2 regions of the Streptomyces sp. NPDC059010 genome follow, and region 1 is predicted to be linked to the other one. Evidence: riboswitches for the same ligand, from Rfam matches in the RefSeq annotation. Region 1 holds a riboswitch; the other holds the start of a gene.
What was found. A riboswitch is a leader RNA that binds a small molecule or an ion and turns the genes downstream of it on or off. The one in region 1 is predicted to bind glycine.

Region 2: another riboswitch for glycine. It lies ahead of gcvP (aminomethyl-transferring glycine dehydrogenase); the one in region 1 lies ahead of gcvT (glycine cleavage system aminomethyltransferase GcvT).

The regions. Positions count from the first base shown of each region.
Region 1 is NZ_JBHYJA010000002.1:305,722-311,474, reverse strand. It holds gene ACFWYS_RS03570 (L-serine ammonia-lyase) at 1-969, opposite strand, end outside; gene glyA (serine hydroxymethyltransferase) at 1,060-2,331, opposite strand; gene gcvH (glycine cleavage system protein GcvH) at 2,356-2,733, opposite strand; gene gcvT (glycine cleavage system aminomethyltransferase GcvT) at 2,861-3,988, opposite strand; glycine riboswitch at 4,155-4,253, opposite strand; gene ACFWYS_RS03550 (AAA family ATPase) at 4,423-5,097, shown strand; gene ACFWYS_RS03545 (enhanced serine sensitivity protein SseB) at 5,218-5,753, shown strand, end outside.
Region 2 is NZ_JBHYJA010000054.1:9,923-15,675, reverse strand. It holds gene ACFWYS_RS39575 (molybdopterin-binding protein) at 2-397, shown strand; gene ACFWYS_RS39570 (molybdopterin-binding protein) at 480-899, shown strand; gene gcvP (aminomethyl-transferring glycine dehydrogenase) at 981-3,866, opposite strand; glycine riboswitch at 4,044-4,139, opposite strand; gene ACFWYS_RS39560 (PRC-barrel domain-containing protein) at 4,254-4,655, shown strand; gene ACFWYS_RS39555 (DNA polymerase IV) at 5,188-5,753, opposite strand, start outside.

The DNA of each region.
Region 1 (5,753 bases):
GATCGCGCCCGCGGCGAGCAGGAAGCGGACCACGCCGCCCTCGTCGGCGCCGGGCACGAAGTTGATGTAGTAGTGCAGGACCGCCGGGATGATGCCGGCCGCGCCGTTCGTAGGTGCCGTGACGACTCGGCCGCCCGCCGCGTTCTCCTCGTTCACGGCCATCGCGTAGAGCGTGATCCACTCCATCGCGTGGGCCAACGCATCGCCCTCCGCGCGGAGTTGGCGGGCCGAGACCGCGGCACGGCGGCGGACCTTCAGGCCCCCCGGCAGGATTCCCTCCTTCGCGATCCCCCGTGACACGCACTCCCGCATGACCCGCCAGATCTCCAGCAGGCCCGCGCGGATCTCGTCCTCGGTGCGCCAGGCCCGCTCGTTCTCCAGCATCAGCGAGGAGATCGACAGGCCCGTCTCCTGCGTCAGACGCAGCAGCTCGTCGCCCGTGCGGAAGGGGTACTTCAGCACGGTGTCGTCCAGCTTGATGCGGTCCGCGCCGACCGCGTCCTCGTCCACGACGAAGCCGCCGCCGACCGAGTAGTACGTCTTCGACAGCAGCTCGGCGCCCTGTGCGTCGTAGGCCCACAGCGTCATGCCGTTCGCGTGGTACGGGAGCGCCTTGCGGCGGTGCAGGACCATGTCGTCGTCGAAGGAGAACGGGATCTCGTGCTCGCCGAGCAGCCGGAGCCGGCCCGCGGACTTGATGTCCTCGACCCGCTCGTCCGCCCCCTCCACGTCCACCGTGCGCGGCGAGGCGCCCTCCAGGCCCAGCAGCACCGCCTTGGGCGTGCCGTGGCCGTGCCCGGTCGCGCCGAGCGAGCCGTACAGCTCGGACCGGACCGACGCGACGCGGGACAGCACGTCCTCGTTGCGCAGCCGACGGGCGAACATACGAGCCGCTCGCATCGGGCCGACCGTGTGGGAGCTCGACGGACCTATACCGATCGAGAACAGGTCGAAGACCGAGATGGCCACGGGGACTCCTCAATTGGGGTGGTGCAGAGAGTTCTGCGGGGTGCCCCGCCCGCTCACTGACCAGTGTGCGGGACACCCCACAAAAAGGAACTACTTGTTCAGACCGGGGTACAGCGGGTGCTTGTCGGCCAGGGCCTTGACCCGGGCCTTGAGCGAGGCGGCGTCGTAGGACGGCTTGAGTGTCTGGGCGATGACGTCCGCGACCTCGGTGAAGTCCTCGGCGGTGAAGCCGCGGGTGGCCAGCGCCGGGGTGCCGATACGCAGGCCGGACGTCACCATCGGCGGACGCGGGTCGTTCGGGACGGCGTTGCGGTTGACCGTGATGCCGACCTCGTGCAGACGGTCCTCGGCCTGCTGCCCGTCCAGCTCGCCGGCGCGCAGGTCGACCAGGAGCAGATGCACATCGGTGCCGCCGGAGAGCACGTTCACCCCGGCCGCCCGCGCATCGCCGGCGGTCAGCCGCTCGGCGAGGATCCTCGCGCCCTCGACCGTACGCCGCTGACGCTCCCGGAACTCCTCCGAGGCGGCGACCTTGAAGGAGACCGCCTTCGCCGCGATCACATGCTCCAGCGGACCGCCCTGGAAGCCCGGGAACACCGAGGAGTTCAGCTTCTTCGCGAACGCCTGCCTGGCCAGGATGATGCCGCCGCGCGGCCCGCCCAGGGTCTTGTGGGTGGTGGAGGTGACCACGTCCGCGTGCTCGACCGGGTTGGGGTGCAGCCCGGCCGCGACCAGCCCGGCGAAGTGCGCCATGTCCACCCACAGGAACGCCCCGGCCTCGTCGGCGATCCGCCGGAACTCCGCGAAGTCCAGCTGCCGCGGGTACGCCGACCAACCCGCGATGATCACCTTCGGCCGGTGCTCCTTGGCGAGCCGCTCCACCTCGGCCATGTCCACCAGGCCGGAGTCGTCCACGTGGTAGGGGACCACGTGGAACTGCTTGCCGGAGAAGTTCAGCCGCATCCCGTGGGTGAGGTGGCCGCCGTGCGCCAGGTCCAGCCCCAGGATGGTGTCGCCGGGCTGGGCGAGGGCGAACAGGGCGGCCTGGTTGGCGGAGGCCCCGGAGTGGGGCTGGACGTTGGCGTACTCGGCGCCGAACAGCTCCTTGACCCGGTCGATGGCGATCTGCTCGGCCACGTCGACGTGCTCGCAGCCGCCGTAGTAGCGGCGGCCCGGATAGCCCTCGGCGTACTTGTTGGTCAGGACCGAGCCCTGCGCCTCCATCACCGCGACGGGCGCGAAGTTCTCGGAGGCGATCATCTCCAGGGTGGACTGCTGACGCTCCAGCTCGGCGTCGAGCGCGGCCGCGACGGCCGGGTCCAGCTCGTGCAGGGGTGCGTTCAGAAGAGTCTTGTCAGGCATGTCAGACATAGGGGGTGCTGCTCCTCAGCCGGCGGTGTGGGCGTCGTACTCGTCGGCGGAGAGCAGGTCGGCCGGCTCCTCCGTGACACGTACCTTGAACAGCCAGCCACCCTCGAAGGGGGCGGAGTTCACCAGCGACGGGTCGTTCGTCACGTCCTCGTTGACCTCGGTGATCTCACCGGTGACAGGGGAGTACAGGTCGGAGACCGACTTGGTCGACTCCAGCTCACCGCAGGTGTCACCCGCGGTCACGGTCGAGCCGACCTCGGGGAGCTGGGCGTAGACGACATCGCCGAGCGCGTTGGCCGCGAACTCGGTGATGCCGACCGTCGCGACGCCGTCCTCGGCGGTCGACAGCCACTCGTGCTCCTTGCTGTAGCGCAGCTGCTGGGGGTTGCTCATGGCCTGAATTCTCCTGTACGCGCGGGAGTGGTGATGAATGGGGTACTGCTGGAAACGTGTGTGAGCAGCGGAAATGTGCGCAGGGTCACGCACGGGCCACTGCCGGACTGCCTCTGGGCCAGTCTCTCTACTTCTGTCGCTTGTAGAACGGCAGCGCCACGACCGCGTACGGCTCGTGGCTGCCGCGGATGTCCACACCGACGCCCGCCGTGCCCGGCGCCGAGTGCGCCGCGTCGACGTACGCCATGGCGATGGGCTTGCCCAGCGTGGGGGAGGGGGCACCGGAGGTGACCTCGCCGATGACCTCGCCGCCGGCGACGACCGGGTACCCGGCGCGCGGGACGCGACGCCCCTCGGCGATCAGGCCGACCAGGACGCGCGGCGGGGCGGCCTCGGCACGGGCGGCGGCCTCGGTCAGCGCCGCGCGCCCCACGAAGTCGCCCTCCTTGTCGAACTTCACCACCCGGCCGAGCCCGGCGTCGAAGGGCGTGAGCGAGGTCGTCAGCTCATGGCCGTACAGCGGCATGCCCGCCTCCAGGCGCAGCGTGTCCCGGCAGGACAGCCCGCACGGGACCAGGCCGACGCCCTCGCCCGCCTTGCTGAGCGCCTGCCACAGCTCGACGGCGTGCTCCGGCTTCACGAACAGCTCGAAGCCGTCCTCGCCGGTGTAGCCGGTGCGGGCGATGAGCGCGGGCACACCGGCGACGGTGCCGGGCAGACCGGCGTAGTACTTCAGACCGTCGAGGTCGGCGTCGGTGAGGGACTTGAGGATGCCGGGGGACTCGGGGCCCTGTACGGCGATCAGCGCGTACGCGTCACGGTCGTCGCGGACCTCGGCGTCGAAGCCGGCGGATCGTTCCACCAGGGCGTCGAGGACGACCTGGGCGTTGGAGGCGTTGGCCACGACCAGGTACTCGGTCTCGGCGAGCCGGTAGACGATCAGGTCGTCCAGGATGCCGCCGTCGGCCTGGCAGATCATGGTGTAGCGGGCGCGGCCGAGGCCGACGGAGGCGATGTTGCCGACCAGGGCGAAGTTCAGGAGGGCGGCGGCCTGCGGGCCGGTGACGGTGATCTCGCCCATGTGGGAGAGGTCGAAGAGCCCGGCCTGCGTCCGTACGGCGTTGTGCTCGTCGCGCTCGGAGCCGTAGCGCAGGGGCATGTCCCAGCCGGCGAAGTCGGTCATCGTCGCGCCGAGCGAGCGATGCAGGGCATCGAGCGCGGTACGGCGTTGCTCAGAGGGTGCGGTGCTGCTCATCGGTCGTTGGTCTCCAAAGGCATGACGGGCGAGGTCGTTCCTCCCCATCTGTCATCGGAACCTGAGAGGTTCGCCACGACCGCCACGGGGACGATCACGGCTTGCACCTTGGGTGGAGCCACGCCTCTTCGCCAGGACAGAGGGGTGGCCCGCTTTTCAGATGTGCCTCGCCCGCGCGGTAACGGGGCCTGAGAGATTCAAGGGAGGGACTTGCTCCTTCGGCGCCCCAGCGATGGACTGCTGGGGACTCTCCCGCGCGGATTCAAACGGCCGGTATGCAGTTGGCGCGGACATCATTGCACGCCCGGCCCGGCTTCGGCAGGGCCGTGTCTGTAACCGGGTTGTGGCAGTAAGCGAACGAAAATGCGAGAGATCATCCATTACCTTCTCTTTACGCTCAGTGGGGAAGGGACTCCTGACCCCGGAGGAGGACGATGACGGTGAAGCGCACCACGGCGTACGCGACGACCTCGGGCATCGCGCTGCCCAAGCAGCCCACTGCCCCCGCTGTCGAGGCCCGCGGCACGCTCCACGCACCCGTGGTCCGCGATCTGCGCGAGCGCTCCGGCCACAGTCCGCACGCCCTGCTCTTCGGCCCCGAGGACCTCGTCGTGGTCACCGGTCTGCCCGGCAGCGGCAAGTCCACGCTGATGCGGCGGACCGTGAAGGGCCTGCGTATCGACTCCCAGGACACCCGGGACCGCTGGGCCGCCCGTATGCCCGGCTTCCTCCCCTACGCCGTCTACCGCCCCCTGGTCCGCCTCGCGCACTACACCGGACTGCGCCGCGCCCTGCGCTCCGGCAAGGGCGTCGTCGTGCACGACTGCGGCACCCAGGCCTGGGTGCGCGCCTGGCTGGCCCGCGAGGCCCACCGCCGCGGCGGCACCCTGCACCTGCTCCTCCTCGACGTCACCCCCGGCACCGCCCTGGAGGGCCAGCGCGAGCGCGGCCGAGGCGTCTCCCGCTACGCCTTCCTTCGGCACCGCACGGCGGCCGCCCGCCTCCTGCGCTCGGTGGAGAAGGGCCATCTGCCCCAGGGCTGCAACTCTGCGGTCCTGATCGACCGCTCGGCGGCGGACGTACTGCGCCGGATCGGGTTCACCGGCTGACCGCCCCGGGGGCACGCGCTGACCGGTCGTGCGCGGGATGACCGGCCGTAGCGCAGAGCGGGGCCGGCACCGGCTAGCCTCTTGGGTCTCAGACGTGGTTCACAGCAGGCGGTCAGACAGATGGACTTCCCGGCGGATCTTCCCGCGGACTTCCCGGCACAGACACACCTCCACCCGCACGGCGGCTGGCCCGGCAACGAGCTGGAGGAGGTGCTCTCGGCCTCCCTCGGCCTGCCCTCGGCCGGCGGGCGGATCGTCGAGGTGCTGGGCCGCAGCTTCATCTGGGTGCCCCTGCCCGGCGGCGGCGGCCCGCACAGCGGCCCGCTGGACCTGCCCACGGTTCAGATCGAGGGCCAGGCGTACGTCCCGGTCTTCAGCTCCGAGGAACAGTTCCGCCAGGTCGTCGGCTCCCACATGTCGTACACCGTCGCCCCCGCCGTGGAGTTCGCCCGCGGTCTGCCCCCGCAGATCGGCATCGCCCTGAACCCGGACGGCGTGGTCGGTGTCCCGCTGCCCCCGGCGGCGGTCGCCGAGCTCTGCCGGGTGGGCCGCACCCCGCTGGACGGCCTCACCTCCGGCGGCCGCGTCCGGCTCTACGAACCCGACTGGCAGGAAGAGCCGGTCGACTTCCTCGCGACGGCGTCCGCCGAGTTCGC
Region 2 (5,753 bases), on a different contig from region 1:
CATGCACTCCTACACGATCGGCCAGGCGGCGCGGCTGCTCGGCGTGAGCCCCGACACCGCCCGCCGCTGGGCGGACGCGGGCCGGGTGGCGACCCACCGCGACGAGACCGGACGGCGTCTCATCGACGGCAAGGACCTCGCCGCGTTCTCGGTCGAACTCGCCAGGTCCGGCAGCGGCGAGGAGGAGACCTCGTACACCTCGGTCCGCAACGCCTTCCCCGGCATCGTCACCGCCATCAAACTCGGCGACGTCGCCGCCCAGGTCGAGATCCAGGCCGGCCCGCACCGCCTGGTCTCCCTCCTGACCCGGGAGGCGGTCGAGGAACTGAACCTGGAGGTGGGCATGGAGGCCACCGCCCGTGTGAAGTCGACGAACGTCCACATCGACCGCGCGTGACCGGCACAGCACACCCGGCGCACTACGGTAGGGACCAGCAGCCGCAAACCCCCTCAAACCCCCACCGTCTGCGAGGCGCCCCATGAGCCTGAGCATCCGCAACCAGCTCCCCGGCACGATCACCGCCATCACCTCCGGCGAGGTCATGGCGACCGTCAAGGTCCGCCTCGCCGGCGGCCAGGAACTCACCGCGGCCATCACCCTGGAGGCCGTCGAGCACCTCGGCCTGACCACGGGAACCCCCGTGTACGCGCTGGTGAAGGCGACGGAGATCTCCCTCGCCACCGCCCCGGTCAAGGGTCTGTCCATCCGCAACCAGCTCCCGGGCACGGTCACCGGCATCACCACGGGCGGCGCGATGGCGTCGGTGAAGATCGCCGTGGAGGGCGCCGACCTGACGGCGGCCATCACCAGGGACGCCACCGACGACCTGGCCCTCTCCCCCGGGGCTCCCGTGGTCGCGCTGGTCAAGGCGACAGAGGTGGCACTGACGACCGCGTGACGGGTGTGACGCCATGACAAGGGGCTCCGCCCGGCCGCACATGGCTGGGCGGAGCCCCTTCAATCAGCTGTCCCGTGACCGTCAGCCCTCGTAGGCGTCCATCGGCGGGCAGGAGCACACCAGGTTCCGGTCGCCGAAGGCCTGGTCGATCCGGCGCACCGGCGGCCAGTACTTGTCGGCGGCCGACACTCCGGCCGGGAACACGGCGTCCTCACGGCTGTACGCGTGCTCCCACTCCCCGCCCAGCGCGTCGGCGGTGTGCGGGGCGTTCCGCAGCGGGTTGTCGTCGGCCGGCCACTGACCCGCCGCGACCTTCTCGATCTCCGCACGGATGGCGATCATCGCGTCGCAGAACCGGTCGAGTTCGGCCAGGTCCTCGGACTCGGTCGGCTCGATCATCAGCGTCCCGGCCACCGGGAACGACATCGTCGGCGCGTGGAAGCCGTAGTCGATGAGCCGCTTGGCCACGTCGTCGACGCTCACTCCGGTCGCCTTGGTCAGCGGCCGCAGATCGATGATGGACTCGTGCGCGACGAGGCCGCCCGGGCCGTTGTAGAGCACCGGGTAGTGCGGCTCCAGCCGCTTGGCGACGTAGTTGGCGGACAGCACGGCCACCTGCGTGGCCCGCTTGAGCCCCTCGCCGCCCATGAGCCGGACATACGCCCACGAGATCGGCAGGATCCCGGCGGAACCCCAGGGCGCGGCCGAGATCGGGCCGACGCCCGTCTCCGGCCCGGCGGCGGGCTGCAGCGGGTGGTTCGGCAGATACGGCGCCAGGTGCGCCCGCACACCCACCGGGCCCACTCCCGGACCGCCACCGCCGTGCGGGATGCAGAAGGTCTTGTGCAGGTTCAGATGCGAGACGTCACCGCCGAAGTGCCCCGGCTTGGCAAGCCCCACCAGGGCATTGAGGTTGGCGCCGTCGACGTACACCTGGCCACCGGCCTCGTGGACCTGCGCGCAGATGTCGGCGACATGCTCCTCGAACACTCCGTGCGTCGACGGGTACGTGATCATCAGCACCGACAGCTCGTCGCGGTACTGCTCGATCTTGGCCCGCAGATCGTCGACGTCGATCTCGCCGTCCCCGGCGGTCTTCACGACGACGACCTTCATGCCGGCCATCACGGCGCTGGCGGCGTTGGTGCCGTGCGCGGAGGACGGGATGAGGCACACGGTCCGCTGCTCATCGCCGTTGGCCCGGTGGTACCCGCGTACCGCGAGCAGCCCGGCCAGCTCACCCTGCGACCCGGCGTTCGGCTGCAACGACACCTTGTCGTAGCCGGTGACCTCGGCGAGACGTTCCTCCAGCTCACGGATGAGCGTCAGATAGCCCTGCGCCTGCTCGGCGGGCGCGAAGGGGTGCAGCTGCCCGAACTCCGGCCAGGTGACCGGCTCCATCTCGGTGGTCGCGTTGAGCTTCATCGTGCAGGACCCCAGCGGGATCATGCCGCGGTCGAGCGCGTAGTCCCGGTCGGCCAGCCTGCGCAGGTAACGCAGCATCGCCGTCTCGGAACGGTACTGGTGGAAGACGGGGTGCGTGAGGTACTCGTCGCCGCGCAGCAGCGCACCCGGCAGCGTGTCCTCGGCCTCCGCGTCCAGCGCGTCGATGTCCCCCTCGACCCCGAACGCCGTCCATACGGCGCCCAGGCAGGCCCGCGTGGTGGTCTCGTCGCAGGCGATGGACACGTGGTCGGCGTCGACTAGACGCAGGTTCACGCCGTTCTGCCGGGCAGCGGCCACGATGTCGGCGGCCTTCGAGGGCACCCGCACGGTGAGCGTGTCGAAGTAGGAACCGTGCACGACCTCGACGCCGCCGGCCGCGAGCCCCGCGGCGAGGATCGAGGCGTACCGGTGGGTCCGCCGGGCGATGCCCTTGAGCCCCTCGGGCCCGTGGTACACGGCGTACATCCCGGCCATCACGGCGAGCAGCACCTGAGCGGTACAGATGTTGCTGGTCGCCTTCTCACGCCGGATGTGCTGCTCACGCGTCTGCAGGGCCAGCCGGTACGCCTTGTTCCCGTCGGCGTCCACCGACACGCCCACGAGCCGCCCGGGCAGGCTGCGCGCGAACTTCTCCTGTACGGCCATGTAGCCGGCGTGCGGCCCACCGAAGCCCATCGGCACACCGAACCGCTGCGTCGTCCCCACGGCGATGTCCGCCCCGAGCTCACCGGGCGACTTCAGCAGCGTGAGCGCGAGCAGATCGGCGGCCACGGTCACGAGGGCGCCGAGCTCATGGGCCTGGTCGATGACGGCCTTGATGTCCCGTACGACACCGGAGGCGCCCGGGTACTGCAGGAGCACGCCGTTGATCTCACGCGAGGCGACCTCGGCCGGGATGCCCTCGCTGAGGTCGGCGACGACGACCTCCACGCCGGTCGGCTCGGCGCGGGTCTCGATCACGGCGATGGTCTGCGGAAGCACATCCTGGTCGACCAGGAACAGCCCCTTCTTGTTCTTGCCCATACGCCGGGACAGGGCCATGGCCTCGGCGGCGGCGGTTCCCTCGTCGAGCAGGGAGGCCCCGGAGGTCGGCAGCCCGGTGAGGTCGGCGACCACGGTCTGGAAGTTCAGCAGGGCCTCAAGCCGCCCCTGCGAGATCTCGGGCTGGTACGGCGTGTAGGCGGTGTACCAGGCCGGGTTCTCCATGACATTGCGCAGGATGACCGGCGGCGTGAAGGTCCCGTAGTACCCGAGCCCGATCATCGAGTCCAGCACCTGGTTGCGATCGGCGAGCGACCGCAGCTCGGCCAGCACCTCGGCCTCGGTACGCGCCCCCGGCAGGGCAAGGGAATCGGCGTTCTTGATCACATCCGGCACCGCGGCGGCCGTGAGCTCGTCCAGCGAGCCGTATCCGACGTGGGCGAGCATCTTGGCCCGAGCCTCGTGATCAGGACCAATATGACGCTGCTCGAAGGGGATCCCCTGTTCGAGCTCGGAAAGCGGAATGCGATGGGCGGTCATTACGGAGGCCTCCTGGTCTGACACGACCTTCGAGGGGCACCACGGTGCGGGTACCCGTACGGCCTCCCCCTCTGTCATCTCAACCTGAGAGCTTCACCGGGTCTGCCCGAGGGCGCCCGGCTTTCACCGTCGGTGAGAGCGGAAGCCGTCGACACCCGCCCTGCTTTCCAGAGTGACCTCGTCCGTGCGGTACGTGAGCCTGAGAGATTCCGGGGAGGATTTGCTCCTTCGGCGCCTCCGATGATGTCCGGAGGACTCTCCCGCACGGGGTCAGCAGCCGCTAGAAAGCCTACCAGCGAGGTCAACGCACGGACCTTCGAGTGGCCGCTCTCACCAATCTGCCCTTTCGTTGTGCTTACGGATGAGTTGCGACCAAGTGGAGGGCCCGTGCAGACCGACATCGATCCGCGCAATCTGATCGGCCGCAAGGCCTTCGACCGCAACGGCACCAAGATCGGCACCATCGACGAGGTCTATCTCGACGACGCGACGGGAGTACCGGAGTGGGCGGCCATACGCACCGGCCTGTTCTCCCGGGACGCCTTCGTCCCCCTGGAGCCCAGCGAGCTGGTGGAGGGCACCCTCCACGTCCCCTTCGAACGCGCCCTGATCAAGGACGCCCCCGACTTCGGCGTAGGCCGCCACCTCTCCCCCGAGCAGGAACTCCAGCTCTACCACCACTACGGCCTGGACGTAGTGGCCCCGCCCCCACCCCCCGACCGAGACTTCGGCAACCTGGCAGGCCCCGAATCCCCGGACAACAACAACCCCACGACCCCCCACCGCTGAGGCTCCACGGTGCTAGGCCCCACACCGCTAAGCCCTCACAGTGCTGGGGCCCCACACCGCTGAGGCCCCACACCGAGGGCTCCCGTTCACCGGCCCCACCCCCAGCCGGCAATGCCGCCAACAGCCATACCCTCAAGCCGACCTCACCCACATCCGCCCCACCCACCAGGCCACGCCGCTGAGCCACAACCGAAGCCGACCCCGCCTCATAGCGGGCACCCACCTACCAGGCGTGGCCACCCCTACTCCACATCGACGACCAGCCCGGGTACCAAGGCGACCAGCCCGGCTGCCCAGCAGAGACCCACCCACCACACGACACCAGCAGCCGCCGAGGCAGCCGCGCCCCAACACACACCGCAGAGCCGACACACCCACCCAACCCAGCTGCGGGCAGTCGTGCCGCTGGGGCGGCACGGGTGGGCGCAGCGGCACCCCGCAAGCGCGGGCGAGCGTCCCACCCCCTCAGCAACCCCAACGCCGGGCGAGCCACAACCAACCCCACGCCCACCAAGCCCCCACAACCACGCGCCTACCCAGACACCGCAGGCGCCTCCCCCACGCCCCCACCATCCGCTCCCGCACTCACAACCCCACCAGCCCCAGATCCCCCAGAGCTCCCAGATCTCCCAGATCCCACCACCGTTCCAGGCCCCCCAGATCCCGCCTCCACCAACGGCAACGGATCCGCCGCCTCCAACCCCGGATCATCAACCCGAAACGTCCGCACCCGCCCCGGCTCAGACCCAGGCGTCTCAAACCGCACAGTCACCCGCCCCAGCCCACTCCCCTGCACCCACCCATGCCCGTACTCGGCATGCCGCACATCGTGCCCCGCGACCCACCGCCGCTCGACAGGCACAACCTCCCGCTCCTCCGCAGGCTCCTCGTGCTCCCCCTCCCGCTCCCCCTCGCCCTCCCTCGCATGCTGCTCCCGCTCCCCAGCCGCCTGCGCGAACAGATCCTCCTGTGTGTAGTCGGCGAGCCCGCTCACCCCGACCCCCAGCAGCCGCACGCCCCCCGTCGTGTCCACGGAATCCAGCAGCCGGGCAGCAGCCTCCCGCACGACAGCCGGATCATCCGTGGGCCCCCGCAACG